Regions from separate parts of the Xanthomonas phaseoli pv. dieffenbachiae genome, predicted to be linked through region 2. Evidence: predicted binding sites of a transcription regulator. Region 2 holds the regulator's gene; the other holds the start of a gene.
What was found. Region 2 encodes FliA, which starts transcription of late flagellar genes. Its sites were predicted from a motif close to TAAAGTTTNNCNNNCNNNGGCCGATAA; they were not measured.

Region 1: the regulator FliA is predicted to act here: its motif matches at 2,750-2,776, upstream of FLG15_RS08565 (methyl-accepting chemotaxis protein).

What each region holds. Positions count from the first base shown of each region.
Region 1 is NZ_CP041380.1:1,843,306-1,855,461, forward strand. Features, by position in the region: gene alaS (alanine--tRNA ligase) at 1-1,126, shown strand, start outside; gene csrA (carbon storage regulator CsrA) at 1,266-1,478, shown strand; tRNA gene FLG15_RS08555 (tRNA-Ser) at 1,562-1,654, shown strand; gene FLG15_RS08565 (methyl-accepting chemotaxis protein) at 2,835-4,793, shown strand; gene FLG15_RS08570 (pirin family protein) at 5,208-5,909, opposite strand; gene FLG15_RS08575 (LysR substrate-binding domain-containing protein) at 6,043-6,987, shown strand; gene FLG15_RS08580 (DedA family protein/thiosulfate sulfurtransferase GlpE) at 7,032-8,024, shown strand; tRNA gene FLG15_RS08585 (tRNA-Arg) at 8,184-8,260, opposite strand; tRNA gene FLG15_RS08590 (tRNA-Arg) at 8,356-8,432, opposite strand; gene FLG15_RS08595 (alpha/beta hydrolase family protein) at 8,473-9,354, opposite strand; gene thiD (bifunctional hydroxymethylpyrimidine kinase/phosphomethylpyrimidine kinase) at 9,351-10,160, opposite strand; gene FLG15_RS08605 (YoaK family protein) at 10,198-10,869, opposite strand; gene FLG15_RS08610 (hypothetical protein) at 10,875-11,357, opposite strand; gene FLG15_RS08615 (PhoH family protein) at 11,357-12,156, opposite strand, start outside.
Region 2 is NZ_CP041380.1:2,100,989-2,113,144, forward strand. Features, by position in the region: gene FLG15_RS09600 (DUF6973 domain-containing protein) at 1-304, shown strand, start outside; gene FLG15_RS09605 (chemotaxis protein CheA) at 851-2,509, opposite strand; gene FLG15_RS09610 (protein phosphatase CheZ) at 2,512-3,138, opposite strand; gene cheY (chemotaxis response regulator CheY) at 3,138-3,530, opposite strand; gene FLG15_RS09620 (RNA polymerase sigma factor FliA) at 3,566-4,333, opposite strand; gene FLG15_RS09625 (MinD/ParA family protein) at 4,330-5,214, opposite strand; gene flhF (flagellar biosynthesis GTPase FlhF) at 5,201-6,892, opposite strand; gene flhA (flagellar biosynthesis protein FlhA) at 7,642-9,714, opposite strand; gene flhB (flagellar biosynthesis protein FlhB) at 9,732-10,862, opposite strand; gene FLG15_RS09650 (putative bifunctional diguanylate cyclase/phosphodiesterase) at 11,217-12,156, opposite strand, start outside.

The sequences.
Region 1 (12,156 bases), 260 kb from region 2:
TGGCCAGGTCGGCGACAGCGGCCAGCTGAGCGGCCCGGGCGTATCGATCGAAGTGACCGATACGCAGAAGTTCGCCGGCCAGTTCCACGGGCATGTGGGGCGCATCAGCGAAGGCGCGCTCGCGCTTGGCGATGTGCTTGCCGGCGGGATCGACACGCAACGTCGCGGCAAGACCATCCTCAACCACTCGGCAACCCATCTGCTGCATGCCGCCCTGCGCGAAGTCCTGGGAACGCATGTGCAACAGAAGGGCTCGCTGGTTGCGCCTGATCGCCTGCGCTTTGACTTCTCGCACTTCCAACCGATCACTGCTGACGAGCTCGCTGTGATCGAGCGCAAGGTCAACGCCGAAGTCCGTACTAACCATGGCGTGGAAGTGCACAACATGGCCATGCAGGAGGCGCTGGATTTCGGCGCGATGGCGCTGTTCGGCGAGAAGTACGGGGAAAACGTCCGCGTGCTCAAGATGGGCGGTTATTCCACCGAGCTGTGTGGCGGTACCCACGTCACCCGCACCGGCGACATCGGCTTGTTCAAGATCACCTCCGAAGGCGGCGTGTCGTCGGGCGTGCGTCGTATCGAAGCGGTGACTGGGCAGGGCGCGCTGGACTATGTGGCTGACGAGGAGCGTCGCCTGCTCGAAGCGGCCAATCTGCTTGGCGGAAACACCACCGAAGTGGTGGATAAGGTGCGCGCACTGACCGAGCGTCAAAAGCGGCTGGAGCGCGAGCTCGAATCGCTCAAGGCCAAGTTGGCATCGGGTGCGACTGCCGATCTGGGCGCTGGCGCAATCGATGTTGCTGGAGTCAAGGTTGTCGCGGTGCGTCTGGAGGGCTTCGATGCCAAGGCGCTGCGCGATGCGATGGATCGCTTGAAACAACAGCTCGGCGATTCGGTCATCGTCCTGGCGGGCGCTTCGGGCGGCAAGGTGGCGCTCGTTGCTGGTGTGAACGGCAGCCCAACTGGCAAGGTGAAGGCTGGGGAACTCCTCGGCCACATCGCCAGTCAGATCGGCGGCAAGGGCGGTGGCCGTCCGGATCTCGCCCAGGGTGGTGGCGAGGACGGGCCCGCCCTTGCGACCGCACTCGACGGTGTCCCCCTCTGGGTCAAGCAACACTTGGGCTGAACACTTGTCCTGCTATGCCTTGCTGGCTAGCAGGATGTCCCGTTACCATTTCTGGTCTATTCCCTTTACGTAGGGCGCGTCTCACTCAGGAGGCCGTCGATGCTGGTGGGAAATCCACCGGTTCCAGGAGATTTGCAAAATGTTGATCCTCACTCGCCGGGTAGGCGAAACCTTGATGATCGGCGACTCGGTCACCGTGACCGTTCTCGGCGTCAAGGGCAATCAGGTGCGTATCGGTATCACGGCACCCAAGGATGTGGCTGTGCATCGCGAAGAAATCTATCAGCGCATCCAGCGTGGGGATGAGCCGGTCGCTTCCGGCGCACATCACGGTGACGATTCTTCGAATTGATCGTTGTCAAGGGTTTACGTTAGCCCCTCTTACCCGGTATTCTTCGCGGCCTGCCACGGATATCGCGGCAGGCAGCAAAAACTGGAGCGATGCCCGAGCGGCTGAAGGGGCTCCCCTGCTAAGGGAGTATAGGGTCAAAAGCTCTATCGAGGGTTCGAATCCCTCTCGCTCCGCCAGTGTTCTAGACGCCTGCAAATCTTTGATTTGCGGGCGTTTTTATTTGTGGTCTGTATTTATCGAGAGGGCGATATTTCCTGAGCGCGTCCGCTGGGACAGCAGCTCGGAGCGTGGTCGGATTTCTGCGATATTCGCGGGACGTGCTGAAGCTGGCTATGCAAGCGCGTCCGTGGGCGCACTCAGGCCGGCAGCGCTCAGGCCGGCAGTGAGTACGGCGAAAGTGTCGCGCTGCGCGCGTCGTCAGTGGCCACAGCGCTTCAGGCAGGGGCGGCGCTGAGCTCGACTGCGGGCCGGAAGGCTTGCCACGATCTTCGCGTCTCTCACCAGCTCATATCTCAAGCACGCGAGTTGCGAGAGAAGGTCCGTGTGTTGCCCGCATCGCTCGACCGTCGATAGCGACATGCTAGGGCGCCTGTAGCGCGATTCTGTGTTGCGTTGCGTTGCGACGAGGTTGCGCCCTGTTTGTTTGCTCGCCGCCCGTCCCCAGATCTCGGCGCATCTCTGCGGCGTGTCATTCCATTCGCATGGTTGTGGGCATGCGCTTGCACGTATGTGCGCAAGGCAAGCGGTGAGGCAGCACGCAATTGTCGTGCACGCCAGCGCGCCGTATGACGTATCGAGCGAGGCGCATCGGCGTGAGCGATAAAGCCTTGTATGGATGGCATCTTGACGCTCCGGGCTGTCACCGTTTGCGCTCGCAGATCGCCGCGGTGCACGGTGTAATGCTTGTCGGCCTTGACGGGCGCGTTGACTGGCGAATGGAAGTGCTGCGTTTCCGCGCGCAAGATTGAGCATTGATCTGTCGCTGCTGCCACTAGCCTCGCTTCGCCAATCCACTCCTGCGAACCCTCAAGGCGTAAGGGTCAAAGCCAGCACCAGGAACCGGAACCAGGGGCGAAGAGCCAGCGTGAAAGACCTGCCGTTATTCGTAAGTCGAGGTTGGCAGCGCAGCCATTGAGGTCTTACGCCCATTCGACCGTCTGCCCGGGATGCTGCGAAGGAATTCAGGGCGAATGCCATTACCACCTCGCGCTAGAGCGCGTCGCCGCTGCCTTACATCTGAACCGTCTTTTAGATGCGGCACATGGTGGGGGTCAAGTAACCGGCGCATGGGTCGCTAAGGACGTGAACCATATCTCGGATGTTGACGTGATGCGCCTATCGCACCTGCTTGGACGTGTGTTCTCCTTTTGGGGTCGCGGGCTGCAACACAAGGTGGCAGCGGTGGACCGGGTGATGGCGGTGATCGAATTCGATCTGGACGGTCGCATTCTGGATGCAAACTCGAACTTCCTGGCTCTGATGGGGTATCGGCTGGACGAGGTGGTCGGTCAGCACCACCGCATGTTCGTGACGCCCGCAGATCGCGACAGCGAAAGCTATCGGCACTTCTGGGAGGGGCTGCGGCGCGGCGACTTCAATGCCGGACGCTTTTGCCGGCTGGATAAACGCGGGAACGAGGTGTGGATCAATGCCTCCTACAACCCGTTGCTGGATCGATCCGGCAAGGCGTATCGCGTGGTGAAGTACGCCACCGACATTACTGCGCAGGTCCGCCAGACAGCCGACTTCGAAGGGCGTATCGATGCCATCGACAAGGTGATGGCCGTCATCGAGTTCTCGCTGGACGGCACGGTGCTCGCAGCCAACCAAAACTTTTTGCAAGTGATGGGCTATCGGCTCGAGGAGATTCGCGGCAAGCACCACGGCATGTTCGTCGATGCCGCCACGCGCCAGTCGGCTGCGTATCGCGCATTCTGGGATTCGCTCGGGCGCGGTGCCTTCGATGCGGGCCGCTATCGGCGCGTCGGCAAGGACGGCAGGGTGGTGTGGATCCAGGCGTCCTACAACCCCGTGCTCGACGAGCACGGGCGCCCATACAAGGTGGTCAAGTACGCCACCGACGTGACCCGCCAGGTGATCGATTCGGCCGATGCGGACGGGCGTATCCGGGCGATCGACAAGGTCATGGGAGTGATCGAGTTCGACCTGGAAGGCAACGTGCTCGGTGCGAACGAAAACTTCCTGAACATCATGGGGTATTCGGCGGCCGAGGCAATCGGCCAACACCACAGCGTGTTCATCGATGCGGCCTACCGCGCATCCGGTGAGTACCGGCAGTTCTGGGCGAAGCTGGCAAGCGGCCAGTTCGATGCGGGGCGTTATCGCCGACTGCGCAAGGATGGCAGTGCGGTGTGGATCCAGGCGTCCTATAACCCGATCCTGGATGTGTCCGGGCGGCCGTACAAGGTGGTCAAATACGCAACCGACGTCACCGACCAGGTGCGTTCAGCCGAGCGGATGCGCGATTTGATGCTGCAGACCATGAGCATCGCGCAGAACGTACAGCGCGAGGCGCACCATATTTCCGTGAGCAACCAGGAACTGGTCAGTCGCGTGTCCACGCAATCTGCTGCGGTGGCGCAGACCTCGAGCACGATCGATCAACTGGCCGCGACGGTGCGGGCCAATTCCGAGAATGCCGGTTCGGCGCGGCGCATGGCCGAGGATTCGGCCACGGTGGCGCGGCGCGGCGCGGACGTCATTGCCGATGTGGTCAAGACCACCGCGGGCATCCGCTCGGCGACCGATCGCATCGGTCAGATCATCGAGGTCATCGACGGCATCGCGTTTCAGACCAACATCCTGGCCCTGAACGCTGCAGTCGAGGCGGCGCGTGCGGGCGAGCAGGGGCGCGGTTTTGCGGTGGTGGCGACCGAAGTGCGTAGCCTTGCGCAGCGCTGCAGCGTGTCGGCCAGGGAGATCCGCTCCTTGATCGACAACGCAACCGATCAGGTCGGTGATGGTTCGCGCCTGGCCGAGCAAGCCGGCGTGGTCATGCAGGACATGGTGACGTCGGTCCTGCGCGTCACTGCGACCGTGGAGCAGATCGCCGCCGCCAGCCATGATCAGGCGCTGGACATTTCCAGCGCCAACACCGCGTTGCAGTCGATCGGCGTGCAGGCGCGCGACCAGGCGCAGATGGTAGGCGACCTGGCGCGTTCGGCGCGCGTGCTGGAAGGCGATGCGGATGCGCTGTTCGCCTTGGTCAATGGCGATGCGGATGGCGGGGCAGATCGCGCGCCAGTGCAGGTCGATGCGCAGGCTGCGCGGCGCGCGACAGCGAAGGTGGCGTGATGATGGTTCACGGCGTCGCGTACGCGACATCGTGATATCCCCTCAGATCTTGCAACTTTCTTGTACTGGATTTCGGCGCAAGTGCCGAACCTGCGGTGCTGAGGCATTCGGTGCCATCAGCGCCGCTGCGATGACATACAGGCGCTCGCATTGATGCGGCGAGCGACGAGTGGCACTCACATATCGCAGAGTGCGGAGCGCAGTTACGAATCGCATCTTCCGTGCCGCGGATCTTGGGTGCCGAGCTGCAGGGTGTCGGCCACGTGGCATGAACTGACACGTCACGGCGGGTCAGTGACGAAGAGACGATGCACAAGACAAAGCCCGCATGAGCGGGCTTTGTCTGTTTCGGCACTGACCAGCGCATCGCACACCAATCCCGCGCAGGTACGCCATCCATCCAGTCTTGGATGCTTACTTGGGCAGGTCGAACACCAGGACTTCGGCATCGCGTGCATCGGCCAGTACGATTTCTGGCTCGCCGACGATCTGCACCGCGTCGCCAGCCGACAGCGCCTGCCCGTTGACGCTCAGGCTGCCGCGGGCCACCTGCACGTAGCCGATGCGGCCTGCGGCCAGCGGCTGCTGCAGACGCGCCTGGCCATCCAGGATCGAGGCATACAGGCGTGCGTCCTGGTGCAGGCGCAGGGAGCCGTCGTCACCGCTTGGCGAGGCGATCAGGCGCAACTGGTTACGTTTGCTGTCGGCATCGAAGTGCTTTTCTTCGTAGCTTGGCTCGATGCCGGCACGCTCGGGCATCACCCAGATCTGCAGGAAGTGCACGGGCTCGCTGGCCGAGTGATTGAACTCGCTGTGCGTCACGCCGCTGCCGGCGCTCATCCGCTGCACGTCGCCATAATGCAGGACCGAGCCGGTGCCCATGCTGTCCTTGTGTTCCAGTGCGCCGCCCAGGACATAGGAAATGATCTCCATGTCGCGATGTGCGTGGGTGCCGAAGCCTTCGCCCGGTTGCACCTTGTCCTCGTTGATCACCCGCAGTGGGCCAACGCCCATATGGCGCGGATCGTGATAGCTGGCAAAGGAGAAGGTGTGGCGCGAGGACAGCCAGCCATGTTCGGCGCGGCCACGGGTTTCGCTCTTGCGGACATTCAACATGCTGCTTCTCCTGGAAAGATTCGGAATTGGCGCTGGGCGACTCGGTGTCCAGCGGCTTGATGCGTAGTCTCCGCCTCTGCATCCGGCGCGAAAAGCGAGTAGATTTGGCCGCTATCATCGAAAATTTCGAACAATGAAAATCAGCCTGGAAGCGCTGCAAATCCTGGATGCCATCGACCGGCGTGGCTCGTTCGCTGGCGCAGCCAAGGTGCTGTTCAAGGTGCCTTCGACGATTTCCTACACGGTGTCCAAACTGGAAGAGGATCTGGGTGTGCAGCTGTTCGAGCGGGTGGGGCCCAAGGCCACGCCGACCCAGGCTGGCCGCGAGCTGTTGCGCGAGGGGCGCCACCTGCTGCGTGCCGCGCAAGAGCTGGAGGTGCGGGTGCGGCGGGTCGCCTCCGGCTGGGAATCGGATTTTGCGATCGGGCTGGATGCGGTGCTGCCTGCGGCCCTGCTGCAGCCGCAGATCCTGGACTTCTACGCCGTGGCCGACAGCACGCGGCTGCGCGTGCTGAGCGAGTCGTTGTCGGGCAGTTGGGAGGCGCTGCTGGACAGGCGCGTGGACCTGGTCGTGGCGGCGGGCGAGGGGCCCAGTGGCGGCGGCTATGTGGCCGAGCCGATCGGCACGTTGCGGTTCGTATTTGCCGTGGCATCCACGTACCCGCTAGCGGATGCCGGCCTGTTGGGCGCGGCGGAGCTGGCCGAATACCGTGCGATCGCCGTGGCGGACTCGGCTCGGCGCCTGCTGCCGCGCACGGTCGGGCTGCTCTCCGGGCGCGATGTGCTCACCGTGCCCGACATGCAGACCAAGCTGCTGCTGCAACTGGCCGGCGCCGGCTACGGCTTTCTGCCCGAACCGTATGCGCGCGGAGCGCTGCTGGAGGGACGGCTACGCGAGGTGCAGGTGGACACCCGCAAACCCGACGAAACCTTTTATCTGGCGTGGCGGCCGGGCGAAGAAGGAGAGGCCTTGAGTTGGTGGCGACGCGCCTTGCGCAGCGAGGGCCTGTTCGAGCGCTGGTTGCAGGCCTTGGCCGCAACGTATCGTTCCGTCGCTGCCGGGCAGTCGCCGCTGTGACGGAAGGCGGATAATGGTGGCCCGCCGTCGCGCAGGGTTGTCGCATGCAAGGCTTGATCGAACAGTACGGATTGGCGCTGGTGTTCGCCAACGTGCTGGCGTTGTCGCTCGGGCTGCCGGTGCCAGCATTGCCGACCCTGGTGCTGGTCGGCGCCAGCTATGCGTTGCAAGGGGGCGGCGATGCCTGGCTGGCCGGGCTTGCGGCGTTGGCGGTGTCTGTCGCGGCAAGTCTTTTGGGCGATCTGGTCTGGTATCTGGCCGGTCGCCGCTTCGGTAACCGCACCTTGCAGTCGCTGTGTCGGCTGTCGCTGTCGCGCGACAGCTGCATGAAGCAGACCGAGCGCTTCTTTTCGCGCTGGGGCGTGCGCGTGCTGGCAGTGGCCAAGTTCGTGCCGGGCTTGTCGATGGTCTCGGTGCCGATGGCCGGGGCAATGCGGGTACGTCCTGCGGCGTTCCTGCGATACGACGCCTTCGGTGCATCGTTGTGGGCATTGGTCGGCTTAAGTGTGGGTGCTGTGTTCGCGCGTCAGGTGCAGGACGTGCTCGCCTTGCTGTCCGAACTTGGCTCGGGCGCGATCGTGGTCTTGGCCGCGTTGCTGGCCGGCTATGTCGGTTGGCGCTGGTGGCGACGGCAGAGCCTGTTGCGATCGCTGGAGCATGCGCGCATCGCGGTAGAGGAGCTGGTGCCGTTGCTGGATGGCGAAGAAAGCCTGCGGCCGACCGTGCTGGATATCCGCGCCCCGGGTTATCGCCAGTTGCAGCCATACACGATTCCCGGCGCCGTGTTCGCCGACGAGCGCCAGCTGGCGCAGATCCTCGCCAGCGTGCCGCGCGATCGCAGTGTGGTGATCTACTGCGCGTGTCCGGACGAAGTGTCTGCAGCATGGCTGGCCGCGCGGATGCGCGAGCACGGGTACCGCGATGTGCGGCCGCTATTGGGTGGCCTGGATGCATGGCGCGATGCCGGGCATCCGGTGACATCGCTGGTGCCGATGACAGTGGTTGCCGACACGAACGCGGCTGCTGCCACGGCCTGATTGCACTGGGTGCGGTGCCTGTGCTGACGCTCGGCGAGCGTTTGGCTGAAAGATCGGCATCGCCCGATGGAATGACACACCGCAATGCGCGCCATCGCCTGCTTCGGCAAAACGACGGGCAAAAAAAAGACCAGCAAGCTGGTCGTTTTTCTTCAAGATTGGTGCGCCCGGAGAGATTCGAACTCCCGACCGCCTGGTTCGTAGCCAGGTACTCTATCCAACTGAGCTACGGGCGCATATCTTGTTTTGACTCGCAGATCTGACGCAGGGCGATCGGATCTTTTTAACTGGAAAGCAGCGCGTGCGTGCTGTCTTCTTCTTGTTCTGAGGATGGTGCGCCCGGAGAGATTCGAACTCCCGACCGCCTGGTTCGTAGCCAGGTACTCTATCCAACTGAGCTACGGGCGCCTCGTCAGGAGCGGAATTATGCGGATGAGCGACGGGCACGTCAATCCCTTTGTGAAATTCCGGCGTCGTTGCGGCCGTGGTCAGGCGCGCTACGCAGCGCAGCGACCACGGCCGCAGGCGTTTTCATCCAGGCGAAATGATCGCTGCGTGTGCCGAGTTGCACATCGTCCAATCGCACATGGTGTGGGTGTGCCTGCGGCATCTTGTCGAGTAATGCGTGCAGCGCACCTGCCGGGCCCCACGTGTCGCGCGCAAGGGTCACTGCGCGGATCGGCACGCGCAGTTGGCCCAGTGCCTGTTCCAGATCCCACGGCGCGCCTGCCGCGCGATAGCGATTGCTGCGGCCGACCTGTGCCCAATCGGCAATCAGGCTGCGTGCTTCCGTGCCGCCAAAACCGAGCTTGCGCCCGTGCAGCACGCCCTGCCTGCGCGCCAGCCACGGCAACAACCAAAACGCCAAGGGCAGGCCGTAACGCATCGGCACGGGAAAATTGCGCCAGTACGGCGAGCCGCTGGCCACCAGCCAGAGCTGTGCGAATTGCGCCGGATGCAGTGCCGCGTAGCAGCACGCGAGCTGGCCGCCGAGGCTGTGTCCACCGACCATGCGCGGCAGCTGCGGGTCGTGGATAGCGAGCAGGGCGTGGCTGGCGGGAAGGTCGTCTGCAAGCAGCGTGCGATAGCCCCAATCGTGCTCCCGCGACGGGCGCAGCGTGCTGCTGCCATTGCCGCGCCATTCGTGCAGATACACCGCAACGCCGGTGGACGCGAGCGCCTGTGCGAAGGCTTGGTAATGCCGCGCTGCCACGCCCAATGCAGGCAGCCACAGCAGCGTTGTCGTCGGGTGCGGCGGCGCGCATCGGATAACCTGCCAGCAATGTCCATTCGCAGCGCTGGCGAGCAGGATATCGGTCTGCACGCTCATGCGCCGGGCGCGCCGCCGAAGTGGTCGAGCACCAGCACATCGCTGTGGCCGGGGCGTTGGCCCAGGCGGATAGCGCGTGCAACGTAATCGATCGCCGCTTCGCAGGCATTGAGCAGCGACAGGCCCTGGCACAGCTGCGCGGTGATGGCTGCCGACAGGCTGCAGCCGGTGCCGTGCGCATCGACCTGCAGGCGCGGGTGCATGAACACGTCCTGGGTCACGCCGTCATCGAAGCGGTCGAGCACGCGTGCGCCTTCGTGCAGGTGTCCGCCCTTGAGCAGCACGGCGTTGGCGCCCAGGTCGAGCAAGGCGGCGGTGGCATGTTCGGCGGCGTCGGCGCTGTCGATGCGGCGGCCGGTCAGTAGCTCGGCTTCGGGCGTGTTGGGGGTGACCAGGGTGGTCAGCGGCAGCAAGCGCGTGCGTAGCGCATCCAGTGCCGCATCTTCGAGCAGGCGCGCGCCGCTGGTGGACACCATCACCGGATCGAGCACCACGAACGGCGGACGATATCGCTCAAGCAGGTCGGCCACGCAATGAATGACCTCGGCATTGGCCAGCATGCCGAGTTTGACCGCCTGGATCTGGAAATCGGCAAAGCAGGCGTCCACCTGCGCCTGCAGAAAGGGCAGTGGTGGAAGATGCACGGCGGTGACGGCGCGGGTGTGTTGCGCGGTCAATGCGGTAATCGCCGACAACCCGTGCACGCGGTGCGCGGCGAAGGTCTTGAGGTCGGCCTGGATACCGGCGCCCCCGCCGGAGTCGGAGCCGGCGATGCTCAATGCAGACAGCGTACTGGGCGTAGTCATGTGGCGATTCTGCACTGCTGGCCGGAGGATGTGCGCATCATCCTGTGCGCCAGCGGCGCCATCGCAGGTAGGCGACATAACCGGCGCCGGTCAATCCGGTGAGGCTGGCGGGCAGGTAGAGCGCGTCGTACTGCCAGCGCTGGAACAGCAAGGTACCGAGGATGCTGCCAGCGAGAAAGCCGCTGATGATCAGTGCGCTCAGCGTGAGGCGGCGCAGCTGCAGCGGGCGCCCGCGCAGCAGGTGCCCGAGGCCGATGCCCAGGTCGGTGAACATGCCGCTCAAATGCGTAGTGCGCACAGCTGCACCGCTGAGGGTGGTCGCCATCGCATTCTGCAGGCCGCAGGCACCGGCGGCACACAGGACGCCGCCGACATGATGCAACTTGAACAGCGCAGTCGCGCCCAGCAACAGCAGCGCCTCGAGCATCAGCGCCGCGCCGTAGCGCTGTCCAAGCCGCAAGACAGCGTCCTCGATGATCAGTCCGCTGAGCATGGCGCCTGCGCAGAAGGCGATGAGGATGCCGCAGAGAAAGCCAATATCCGGGGCGGCGTCTTGCGCCAGGGCCACGCCAAGCAGGCTGGTCGTGCCGGTGAGGTGGCTGACCACCTGGTGCTCGGAGCCCAGGTAGCCCACCACGTTGACCATGCCGGCCACGGCCGACAATGCCACCGCGCCAATCCAGACCCAGCGCGGCAGCAGGATTCCCACTCGGGTCAGGGGCTGCCGTTGATCGCGATCTGCGAAAACGCGCCGGTCTGCGGGTCGTACAGCGCACCCCAGAACATGCTGCCGCCGTCGCAGACCTGGATCGCTTCCCGCGCCGGTTTCACCGGCGGGTCGTTGGGGAGCTTGAACGCGTTGATGTAGATCAACTGCTGGCCCTGGATCACCACACCCACGTATTGGCGGTCGAACTCGCGCGGCTCGGCAACGGTGGGCGTCAACGCATCCTGCCGCGCTTCGAGCTGTTCGATTTGCTGATGGCTCGGCGCCCAATAGCCGCTGATCTGGCCGGGATGCTGCGCCGGGCTGTCGCGCGAGCAGGTCTGCAACACCTGCTCGGCCACGCTCTGCCGGGTGATGATCCAGGACTGGCCATTCTTGAGATTGGTCGGCACGCTGGCTGGCCCCTGCGTGCTGGCGCAGCCGGCCAGCGCGATCACCGCGAGCGCCAACGCGCCGCGATATGCGCGCATCACAACACCTCCGACGCGAAGTCGGCCAGACGCGAGCGCTCGCCGCGACGCAGCGTGATATGCGCGCTGTGCGGCCAGGCCTTGAAGCGATCCACCGCGTAGGTCAGCCCCGACGTGGTTTCGGTGAGGTAGGGGGTGTCGATCTGTTCGACGTTGCCCAGGCACACGATCTTGGTGCCGGGGCCGGCACGGGTGATCAGCGTCTTCATCTGCTTGGGCGTGAGGTTCTGCGCCTCGTCCAGGATCAGGTAGCGCGACAGGAAGGTGCGGCCGCGCATGAAGTTCATCGAGCGGATCTTGATGCGACTGGCGAGCAGGTCGTTGGTGGCCGCACGGCCCCACGAGCCGCCTTCCTGGTTGTGCGTGAGCACTTCCAGATTGTCGGTCAGTGCGCCCATCCACGGGGTCATCTTTTCTTCTTCCGTGCCGGGCAGGAAGCCGATGTCTTCGCCCACGCTGACGGTGGCGCGGGTCATGATGATTTCCCGGTAACGCTGCTGGTCCATGGTCTGCGCCAGGCCGGCAGCCAGTGCGAGCAGGGTCTTGCCGGTGCCGGCGGTGCCGAGCAGGGTCACGAAGTCGATTTCCGGGTCCATCAGCGCGTTGAGCGCGAAATTCTGCTCGCGGTTGCGTGCCACGATGCCCCAGACCGCATGCGGCCCGCTGCGGAAATCGTCGACCAGGCACAAGGTGGCCTTGCCGCCGCCCACCTTGGCCACGCGCAGCTCCACTTCATCTTCGCCGGGCAGGTACAGGTATTGGTTCGGATACCAGTCTTCATCCTCGGCCAGGACGATTT
Region 2 (12,156 bases):
GTATTTCAACACCCTGCGTGGGCAGCTGCCGGCATCAGTTTCCGATACCAAAGTCGCCGAGGTGATGATCGCCGCAAAGCAGGCCGGTGTGGAACGGGTTGACCAGCTCGCCGGTGTCGTCCTGCGTGATGACCATATCTTTGTGGCTGGGAAGACGCCAGGATTTCGTGTGCAGGTAGACGCAACGACGCCGGCACCCGATATGCGCCAGAGCCTCTACATGGCCGACCAGCAGAATGCCGTCCACGCCTACGACCAAGCGCAGTCACAGGCTGCACAACATGCGCCTGCGCCTGGACGGTAGCCGGCCGGATTAACGGGGGGGGCAGGTGAACTTATCAGTCAATGAGGCTCGGCTTGCGTGGCCGATATACGGGCCTGACGCCCGCAAAGCGGGGGGTCTTGGTTCGACCCTCGCGCGGAACGCCTTGTGGCCCAGGGCGTATTGCTGCTGTAGATGAAAGCGGATGCTGGCGAGCAGTCGGTGCATGTCGAGGTCGTTGGCGCCTGTCTCACGCGGCCATCTGAGGCTTTGTTGTAGCTGCCACGGCGCTTTCTTTTTCCGGATTCAAGGCGACCGCTTCGGTGCGCCTCCAGTTTCGGATTGCAAATAACGGTTCCAGGTTCACTTCCACGGCAGCCTGGTCGTCGCCAAACCATCGCGCCGATGCCTACGCGCATGGCGGCGTAAATCGGCGGCGATGCTGCTAGTGAAACGACAACGGCCGCAGTACGCGGCCGTTGTCGTTAAATCAGCAGCCAGGATCGTCTTGACGATTCCCGATTCCCGATTCCCGAATCCGAATCCGAATCCGAATCCGAATCCGAATCCGAATCCGAATCCCAAAAATCAATGATCGCTGGAGCGCAATCCATCCACATCCAGGATCAGCGCCATGCGTCCGTCGCCGATCAGGGTGGCGCCGGCGTAGCCGGGTAGGCCGCGCAGGGCGCGGGGTAGGGGCTTGATCACCACTTCCTCGCGGCCGCGCACCTGGTCCACCACCAGGCCGAAGCGGGTTTCGCCGGCCTGCAACAGCACCACGGTCAGCAGCGGCGGCTGTTCGGCCGGCACGCCCAGCCAGCGGCGCAGGTCGATCAGGGGCAGGGTGTGCGAGCGGCGGTCGAGCACGGCGCGGCCGTCGAACCAGCCCAGCGAGGTCTGCGGTGCGTGCAGCACTTCGACCACGCGTGCCAGCGGCAACGCATAGACCGCTTCGCCGGCCTGCACCAGCAGGGTCGGCAAGATCGCCAGGGTCAGCGGCACGCGGATCATGAAGCGGCTGCCGCGGCCCAGTTCGGACTGGATCTGGATCTGCCCGCTCAGTTCGCGGATACGGGACTGCACCACGTCCATGCCCACGCCACGGCCGGAGATGTCGGTGACTTCCGCCTTGGTCGAGAAGCCCGGCATGAAGATCAGGTGTAAGCACTCGTCGGTGCTCAGGCGGGCGGCGGCTTCGGCGTCGATCAGGCCCTTGTTGCGGGCGATCTCGCGCAGGCGCTCCGGGTCGATGCCGGCGCCGTCGTCCTGGATTTCGATACTGACGTAGTCGCCTTCCTGCTGCGCCGACAGGCGCACATGGCCGCTACGCGGTTTGCCGGTGGCTTCGCGCAGGGCCGGCGATTCGATGCCGTGGTCGATGGCGTTGCGCACCAGGTGCACCAAGGGGTCGGCCAGGGCTTCGACCAGATTACGATCGAGCTCCGTTTCGGCGCCGATCAGTTCCAGTTCCACTTCCTTGGACAGGGTGCGCGCGACGTCGCGGGCCACCTTGGGGAAGCGGGCGAACACCTTGCTGACCGGTTGCATGCGGGTGCGCATGACCGCGGTCTGCAAGCGTGCGGTAGCGATGTCCAGCGTGCTGACCGCGCGGTCGAGTTCTTCATCGCGCAGGCGGGTGCGCAAGGTCTTCAAGCGGTTGCGCGAGAGCACCAGTTCGCCGATCAGGTTGACGATGGCGTCCAGGCGCTTGGTGTCCACGCGCACGGTCTGTTCGGCTTCGGCGCCGGTCTTGGCCGCGGCCTTGCCGGCCACCTTGGGGGCGGGCGCATGCGCATCGTCGCCATGTGCGGCAGCAGCCGGCTTGGCAGCGGCCGCCTGCGGTGCGGCCTTGAGCGCCGGCGGGGCGCTCTTGGCGTCGAACTGCGCGATCAACGTGGCCGGCGCATGCGGCACGGCTTCGCCCAAGCCCATGGCATCCAGCATGGCCTGCAGATAATCCAGCGATTGTTGTGCGGCATCGAAGTGATGCGCCTGCAGCACCGCCTGGCCCGAGCGCGCCATGCCCAGGGTTTCTTCCGCGGCGTGGCACAGCTCCACCATGGGCTTGATCGCCAGAAAGCCGGCGCCGCCCTTGAGCGTGTGGAAGCCGCGGAACACCGCGTTGAGCTGGTCGGCTTCTTCTGGCGCCTGTTCCAGCGAGACCAGCTGTTCGCCGAGGCGATCCAGGATTTCCTGGGCCTCGACGATGAAATCGGCAGCAATATCGTCTGGAACAGCACTCATGGTTACAGCCCCAATCCGGACAGCAGGTCGTCGGCGTCGTCTTGCGACACCGCATGACGGTCCAGGCCCTTGATTGCAGGACCGGCAAGACCGCCGTCGTCTTTCTTCGGCTCGGGATTCTTCGGCGGCAAGCCGAGCGCACCGAAGCCTTCATGCACACGCCGCACGATGCCGGCCACGCGCCGGATGATCTGGCCGCTCAAATCCTGATAGCTCTGCGCCAGCGACAGTTCGGTCAGGTTATGGCGCATCTTTTCCAGCAGCGCGCCCTGGTCCTGATTGAGCCCGCCGCTGCGCAGCTGGTTGGCCAGCTCGCGGCATTCTTCGACCAGATCCAATGTGCGGTGGCTGGCCTTCTCGGTCATCTCCACCACATGGTCCAGGCGCGAGCAGGCATCGTCCAGCTCGCCGGCTTCTTCGGGCACGGTGGGCAGTTCGCCCAGTGCCTGGCCGAGTTCGCGGGCGAGCCGGCTCAGGCTCTGCATCATCGGGCGCGTGCGCAGGGCGGCGAGGTGATCCACCTCGCGACGCCAGGCGACCTGGTCACCGCTTTCCAGTGCATCGAGTGCGTTCTGCAGGCGCTCGATCAAGGCGGCACGTTCGGCATCGGTTTCCACGGTCGCGTTCATCAGGCGGTCGCCGCCAGACGTTCGAACACCTTGCCCAGCTTTTCTTCCAGCGTCTGGGCGGTGAACGGCTTGATGATGTAGCCGTTCACGCCGCACTGGGCCGCTTCGATGATCTGCTCGCGCTTGGCTTCGGCGGTCACCATCATCACCGGCAGGTGCTTGAGCTTGGCGTCGGCGCGGATGTTGCGCAGCAGGTCGATGCCGGTCATGCCGGGCATGTTCCAGTCGGTGACCACGAAATCGAACGGGCCGGCACGCAACGCGGCCAGGGCGCTGTTGCCGTCTTCGGCCTCTGCGGTATTGGTGAAGCCGAGATCGCCCAACAGGTTCTTGACGATACGTCGCATCGTCGAGAAGTCGTCCACGATCAGGATCCGCATGTTCTTGTTCACATCAAGCTCCTAACACGAAAAATTACGCGAAAAATTCAGTCGTCGACTTCGACGCCGGCATCGGCCAGTTCGAAGACTTTGAGGCGGCCACGCAAACGCACCACCGCCTGGCCGTGGATCTGGCACACGCGCGATTCGCTGACGCCGAGCACGGCGCCGATTTCCTTCAGGTTCAATTCCTGCTCGTAATACAACGACAGCACCAGCTGCTCGCGCTCGGGCAACTGGCCGATGGCCTTGCCCAGCTCGCGGCCGAATTCGCCACGCTCCATCATCTGCTGCGGATTGGGGCCACCCTTGGCGGTGGTGTCCAGCTCGCCGTGATCTTCGATGCGCGATTCCAGGCTCAGCACCTGGCCACGTGCGGCATCTTCCATCAGGCGCAGGTAATCGGGCAGCGGCATTTCCATGGCGGCGGCCACTTCGGTGGCGGCGGCGGCGCGGCCGGTGTTCTGTTCGATCTTGCGCACGGCGGCGGCGGCATCGCGGGCGCGGCGGTGCACCGAACGCGGCACCCAGTCGCCCCTGCGAATCTCGTCGATCATCGAGCCGCGGATACGGATCGAGGCATAGGTTTCGAAGGACGCGCCCTGTTCGGAATCGTAGCTGCGCGAGGCTTCGATCAGGCCGATCATGCCGGCCTGGATCAGGTCGTCCACTTCCACGCTGGCCGGCAGGCGCGCCGCCAGATGGTGGGCGATGCGGCGGACCAGGTCGGCGTGCTGGGTCACCACGTCGTTGGCGTTGTTGCGCTGCACGGCGCGGTACTGCGCGCTGGCCGTGGTTGCGGTAGCGGTGCTCATGCGGCCACTCCCCGTTGGATGATGCGTTCGACAAAGAACTCGACGTTGCCGCGCGGCACGGTCGGGGCCTGCCAGCGCGAGGTACGGCGTGCGATTTCTGCGATGGCCTGCGCCGACGGACTGGCGGGGTAGGCCTTGATGACCGGTTGCTGGCGCTGCACCGACAGGCGCAGCCAGTCGTCCTGCGGCACATGGCCGAGATAGTTCAGCGAGACATCGCCGAGGAACTTCTCGCAGACGCGGGAGAGCTTGTCGTACAGCAGGCGGCCTTCGTTGGGGTCGCGCACCATGTTGGCGATGATCTGCAGGCGGTCCACGCCGCGTTCGCGCGAGAGCACCTTGATCAGCGCGTAGGCGTCGGTGATCGAGGCCGGCTCGTCGCAGACCACCACCACGGTGTCCTGGGCGGCCTGGCAGAAGGTCAGCACGCTGTCGGTGATGCCGGCGGCGGTGTCGATGACCATCACGTCCAGGTCGCGTTCCAGTTCGGAGAACACGTTGACCAGGCCGATGTGCTGGGCCGGGGCCAGTTCGGCCATGTGGCGGCGACCGGAAGCGGCCGGCACCACCAGCACGCCGCCGGGCCCTTCGATGATGACTTCATCGAGCGTGCAACGGCCGGCGATCAGGTCGGCCAGGGTGTACTTGGGCGCCAGGCCCAAGACCACGTCCAGGTTGGCCAGGCCGAGGTCGGCGTCCAGCAGCAGGGTGCGTTTGCCCATGTCGGCAAGCGCCACGGCCAGGTTGGCGGAGATGTTGGTCTTGCCCACGCCACCCTTGCCGCCGGTCACGGCAATGGTGCGCACCGGGCCCAAGGGCTCGGGACGGGTCGCCGACAGGGGGAAGGCGTTGGTCAGCTTGGCGTATTCACGCGACTGCATGGTTGTGCTCCGGAGTACAGGGCTTATCGGCAGCGCGCCGCAAATCTTCAAGGCGAAGAACGAGACTGGCGGCATTGGCGCGGTGCAGGTCGTCGGGGACCCGCTGTCCGTCAGTCACCCAGGTGATGGGCATTTGGTGGTCGACCACCACCGACAAGGCGCTGCCGAAGCGGCCGGTCTCGTCGAGTTTGGTCAGCACCACGCCTTGGGGCTTGGCGTGGGCGAAGCGGCGTACGACCTCGTCGAGGTCGGAAAAATGGGCGTTGGCAGGCAATACCAGCAGCGAGGTGACCTGCTGGGCGGCGCGCAGCCAGTTCAGCTGGGCGGCCAGGGCACGGTCGCGCTGGCCCATGCCGGCGGTGTCGATGAGCACCAGCTTGTAGTCGCGCAGGCGCTCCAGCAGCTCCAGCAGGCTTTCGGCGCTGTCGGCCTCGTGCACCGCGATGCCGAGCTGGCGGCCGTAGCTGTGCAGCTGCTCGCGGCCGCCCACGCGCTGGGTGTCGGTGGTGACCAGGGCCACGTCGCGCGGGGCGTGCTGGGCGGCAAAGCGCTGGGCGAGCTTGGCGATGGTGGTGGTCTTGCCGGCGCCGGTCGGGCCGACCAGGGCGATCACGCCGCCGCGTTCCAGCGGGTCCACCGGGGCCACCGGCAGACGCTTGGACAGCAAGCCCAGCATCAGGCCGCGGCCACGGTGCAATTCGGTATCGGCGGGGATCTGCAGGGCGATATCGCGGGTCAGGCCGGCGTCGAAACCGTAGTCGTCCATCAGTTCCAGCGCCTGGGCGCGCACCGGCAAGCCACGCAGGCGCTCGTCGGTGAGGCGGTTCATCTCGCGCTCGATCATCTGCCGCATCAGCGCCAGTTCGCCGCGCAGCTGCTTGAGTTCTTCGTCGTTCTGCGGCGCCGGCGTGGCGGCAACCGGCACGGCGGCCAGGGCCGGCGGGGCGACCACGATCGGCGGCAGCGCGGCCGGCGGCAGGATCTGCGGCAGGGCATCGTCCAGATCGAAGTCGGCTTCGTCGGCGAAGGCGTCGTCGTCCTGGTCCTGGGCGGCGTAGGCGGGAGCGGCAACCGTGGCCGCCATGACCGGAGCCGGCGCCTGGACCGGGGCGGCCTGCACGGCCGGGCGCTGCACCGGGGCAGTGGTCAAAAAGTCGGCGAACAGCTGTTCCGGCACGGCCGACAGCGCGTGTTCCTGGCGCGGCGCGGCGGTGACGGCAACCGCGTGGGCGAGTGCCTGGGCAGCGGGCGAAGGAATGCTGGCGGTACGCACCGGGGCGGCGACCGGCGCCTGGCGCGGCACGCTGACCGGCTGGCGCAGCGCCATGGCGGCAATCATGTCGTCGGCGGCGCTGGCGACGCGCTGGCGCTGGCTTGCCTCGGCGTCGGCAGACGGCTTGAGCAACGCGTGCACCGGAGCAGCGGGCTTGGCCGGGGCTTGCGGGGCGGCTGCCGGCTGGGCGGGAGCCTGCTGGTGCTGGGTGGAGGCCGGAGTGTCGGAGCGCGCGGTTTCCAGGGCGCGCTGCACGAGCTCTTCGTCGTAGTTGCTGGCAGCGACGATCTCGATGCCTTCGGCGGTGCGACGGTTGGACAGGATCACCGCGTCCGGGCCATGTTCTTCACGCACCATGCGGAATGCGGTGCGCATGTCCGGGGCGACAAAGCGTTTGATTTTCATGCGAAGTGCCTCCAGGAACGGGACCCGCCGGACGCCGGACGGGTGTGCGATGAATGTGGGTGTGTTGCCAGCGTCATGAGTTGCCTGTCCCGTTTGTGTTCCAAGTCCTGCCATCCGCCCCGCAGCGGTGGTGCTGGCTGCGGTCTCGCCAGAGCTAATGCATGCGGTGTGCCAAAACCGCAGTGCTGGATTTCTGGCGCTCGATCAGGAGGGTTGCGCGTGCGGCGGCTGCCCTTGTTGCCCCCATCCGCCCTTTGGGCACCTTCCCCCGCAGGCGGGGGAAGGGAGGGGTCGGTGCAACGCCGCTGCAGCGCTGGCAACCCGTTGCCTTCTCCCGCAGGCGGGAGAAGGTGGCGCGCAGCGCCGGATGAGGCGGTTGGTGCCGTGAGAGTCACACTTGCGGGAACATCGCGAGACGGCTGCCCCCCATCCGCCCTTCGGGCACCTTCCCACGCAGGCGGGGGATGGGAGGGTTGGTGCAACGCCGCTGCAGCGCTGGCAACCCGTTGCCTTCTCGCGCGGGCGGGAGAAGGTGGCGCGCAGCGCCGGATGAGGCGGTTGGTGCCGTGAGAGTCACACCTGCGGGAACATCGCGAGACGGCAGCCCCCCATCCGCCCTTCGGGCACCGTCCCCCGCAGGCGGGGGAAGGGAGGGGTTGGTGCAACGCCGCTGCAGCGCTGGCAACCCGTTGCCTTCTCCCGCAGGCGGGAGAAGGTGGCGCGCAGCGCCGGATGAGGGGCGCTAGTCTTTAGCTGATCGTGCCGACCAGCTTCAGGCGCTTGTCTTCCGGCACTTCGCTATAGGCCAGCACCGACAGGCTGGGCACGCTGTGGCGCACCAGGCGGGCCAGTGCGGCGCGCACCTGGCCGGGCACCAGCACCACCGCCGGTTCGTTGCGGGCTTCCTGCTTGCCCACGCAATCGGCCAGGCTTTGGTGCAGGCGTTCGGCCAGCCCGGGTTCCAGCGCCACGCCGTTGCCGTGGGTGGATTCCTGCAGCACGCGCTCCAGCTGCGGGGCCAGGGTGAACACCGGCAGCTCGGCCGACATGCCGGCGATTTCCTGCACGATGAAGCGGCCCAGCGAGGTACGCACCGCGGCGGTGAGGGTGGCCGGGTCCTGGCTATGCGGAGCGTGTTCGACCAGCGCCTCGACGATCTTGCGCAGCTGCCGCACCGGGATCTTCTCGATCAGCAGGTTCTGCAGCACGCGCACCACCACCGACAGCGGCAGCGCCTTCGGAGTGAGGTCTTCGACCATCTTCGGCGCGGTCTTGGCCAGGGTCGCCAGCAACTGCTGGACCTCCTCGTGACCGAGCAGTTCGGGGGCATGTTCGCGGATCAGGTGCGACAGGTGGGTGGCGACCACGGTCGCCGGGTCGACCACGGTGTAGCCCATCGATTCGGCATAGGCGCGCTGGTGCGGCTGGATCCAGGTGGCATCCAGGCCGAATGCCGGGTCCTTGCCGGGGATGCCGTCGAGCTGGCCGAGCGCACCGCCCGGGTCCAGCGCCAGTTCGCGGTCGGAATAGATTTCTGCGGTGGCCACCGGCACGCCATGCACCAGCAGCCGGTAGGCATTGGCCGATAGCTCCAGGTTGTCGCGGATATGCACCGGCGGCACCAGGAACCCGATGTCCTGGGTGAGCTTGCGGCGCACGCCCTTGATGCGCGCCATCAGTTCGCCGCCCTGGTTCTTGTCCACCAGCGGGATCAGCCGGTAGCCCACCTCCAGGCCCAGCGGGTCGATCGGGCGCAGCTCGTCCCAGCTCAGTTCAGCGCTGGCCTGTGCGGCGGTCGCAGCGGCCGCCGCCTGCGGATCGGCCGCCGGATCGCCGGAGGCCGGTTTTGCCAGGCTGCGCTTGTATAGCTTCCAGGCGATCACGCCCAGGATCAGGCCCAGCGTCAAAAACGCGACGTTCGGCATGCCCGGCACCAGGCCGACCAGGCCGAGGATGGCCGCAGCCACCGCCAAGGCGCGGTGCTGGCCGAACACCTGGCTGACCATGGCCCCGCGCATGTCCTGTGCACGCGAGGCGCGGGTCACCAGCAAGGCGACCGAAGAGGAGACCAGCAGGGCCGGCAGCTGCGCCACCAGGCCGTCGCCGATGGACAGCAGGGTGTACGTGGAGGCGGCATCCATGAAGCTCATGCCGTGCTGGAGCATGCCCACCGCCATGCCGCCGATGAGGTTGATGAACAGGATCAGGATGGCGGCAATGGCGTCGCCGCGGATGAACTTGTTGGCACCGTCCATCGCGCCATAGAAGTCGGCTTCCTCGCGGACTTCCTCGCGGCGGGCCTTGGCCTCCTCGCGCGTCAGCAAACCGGCGTTGAGGTCGGCGTCGATGGCCATCTGCTTGCCGGGCATGGCGTCCAGGATGAAGCGCGCGGTCACTTCCGACACGCGCCCGGCACCCTTGGTGATGACCACGAAGTTGATGATGGTCAGGATCGCGAACACCACGATACCCACGGCGTAGTTGCCGCCGATCACGAACTGGCCGAAGGCCTCGATGACCTTGCCGGCTGCGGCATGGCCGTCCTGGCCGTTGATCAGGATCACGCGGCTGGAGGCGACGTTCAGCGCCAGCCGCAGCATCGTGGTCATCAACAGCACGATCGGGAAAATGGTGAATTCCAGCGGGCGCTGCACGTACACCACCGCCAGCAGCACCATCAGCGAGATGGCGATGTTGAAGGTGAACAGCGCATCCAGCACCGGCGCGGCCAGCGGCACCATCAGCATGGCCAGCATGGCCATCAACGCCAGCGGGGCGCCCAGGCCGTTGCGCAGCAACTCCATGACGCGGCGGGCGTTCATCGGGGCGGGGCGGGCGCTCATGCGCTGGCTCCCTTGCCGAACTCATCCACCTCGAGCGACGGCAGTTCCGGCATCGGGCCGCCGTTCCAGCCTCGCAGCTGGTAGACGTAGGAGAGCACCTGGGCCACGACCGAATAAAGTCTCACGGGAATTTCCTTGCCGATTTGGGCTTCCCTATGCAAGGCGCGTGCCAAAGGCGGCGCAGTGACGATCGCCACCCGGTGCTGCTCGCCGGCTTCGCGGATGCGGAAGGCCATTTCGTCCACCCCCTTGGCCACCACGATCGGGGCGCGCATCTTGCCGCCTTCGTACTTGAGCGCCACCGCGTAGTGGGTCGGATTCATCAGCACCACGTCGGCCTTGGGCACCGCTTCCATCATCTGGCGCTGCGACATCTGCATCTGCATCTGGCGGATGCGGCCCTTCACTTCCGGGCTGCCCTCGCTTTCCTTCATCTCGCGCTTGATCTCTTCGCGCGTCATCTTCAGCTTCCGCAGCCAGTTCCACTTCTGGTACGGCGCGTCGATGGCGGCCAGCAGCACCAGGGCGCCGGCGGTGTAGAACAGCAGGCTCTTGGTGAAGTCCAGCCCGTTGCCGATGGCCTGTTCCAGCGGCTGGTTCACCAGCGAGCGCAGGCCGTGCAGGCCCTTGGAGATGCAGAAGCTGGCGGCCAGCCCGACAAACAGCAGGCGCAGCACCGACTTGATCAGCTCGGCCAGGCTGTTGCTGCCCCACATGCGCTTGATCCCGTTGGCCGGGTTGAGCTTGCTGAGGTCGGGCATGATCGCTTTGCCGGAAAAGCGCAGGCCGCTCATCATCAGCGGGCCAGCCAGCCCGGCAGCCAGGCAGATGCCGATCAGCGGCAGCATCACCCACAGCAACTGCAGCAGCAGATCGCCGAAATGGCCGAACAGCGCCATCGGGTTCTCGCGCATCTTCGGGTCCGGGCTGAGCGCGGTCTTCATCCACACCGCAGCGCCATCGCCGATGCCACGGGCCAGCACCATCAGCGCAAACACGCCGGCACCGAACACCGCCGCGGTCGACAACTCGCGCGACTGCGGGATGTTGCCCTGCTCACGGGCCTCGCGCAGGCGTTTTTCGGTGGGAAGCTCTGTACGCTCGCCGCCGTCTTCGGACTCGGACATGGAGGTGCCGGTGGGGGATTAGCCTGACTTCTGCAAGCGGCGTGCCAGGTTCGGGAGTTGGGAATTGGGAATTGGGATTCGGGAATCGGGATTCGGGATTCGGGAATCGGGAATCGGGAATCGGGAATCGGGAATCGGGAATCGGGAATCGGGAATCGGGAATCGGGAATCGGGAATCGGGAATCGGGAATCGGGAATCGGGAATCGGGAATCGGGAATCGGGAATCGGAAGAGCGTGGCCGCGGGCTGGACCGCCCGCGCCGGAGCTGGGGCGATTCCGCGGCAGTTCGGCCTGGTGCTCGGCTTGGCCGCGGGCGTTGAGCGGTTGGGTGGGCGTTCTGAGCCGTGTGTTGCTCAGCTGGCCAGGCGGCGTGGGCCGTCGCGCTCGGCGACCACGGTGGCGATGAAGCGTTCGGCGTCCATTGGGCGGCCCAGCAGATAGCCTTGCAGCTGGTCGCAGCCCAGCCGTTCCAGGGTGTTGCGCTGGGCGAGGGTTTCCACGCCTTCGGCCACCACTTGCAGGCGCATGGTGTGCGCCAGCGCCACCACGGCCGCCACGATGGCGATGTCTTCGGCGCTGCCGTCCATGGCCTGGACGAAGCTGCGGTCGATCTTGAGCTCGTGCGCCGGCAGCTTGCGCAGGTACAGCAGGTTGGAATAACCGGTGCCGAAGTCGTCGATGGCGATGCGCACGCCCAGCGCGTTGAGCTGGCCCAGGGTGCGCAGGCAGGCCTCGGCGTCGCGCATGGCCATGGTTTCGGTGATTTCCAGGGTGAGCTGGCCAGGGGCCAGCGCGTATTCGCTCAGCGTGGTGGCCACTTCGTCCAGCAGGCTCGGCGAGGCCAGCTGGAGGGCCGACAGGTTGACCGCCACCCGCCAGTCGCCGTGCCCGGCCTGCCGCCAGTCGCGCATCTGGCGGCAGGCCTGCCGCAGCACCCAGCTGCCGAGCAGGCCGATCATGCCGCTGCGTTCGGCCAGCGGAATGAAGCTGTCCGGCGGCACCAGGCCGCGTTCCGGGTGCTGCCAGCGGATCAGCGCTTCGGCGCCGATCGGGCGGCCGTCCTCGGCGCAGTACTTGGGCTGGTAATGCAGCACGAACTGCCCCAGTTCCAGCGCGCGCGGCAGTTCCTGCAGCAGCTGCAGGCGGTCGCGGGTGGTGGCCGTCATCGAGCGTTCGAAAAAGCTGTAGCGGTTGCGGCCGGCATGTTTGGCATGGGTCATTGCCGCATCGGCATGCGTCAGCAGCTGGTGCTCGCTACCGGCGTCTTCCGGGTACAGCGCAATGCCGATGCTG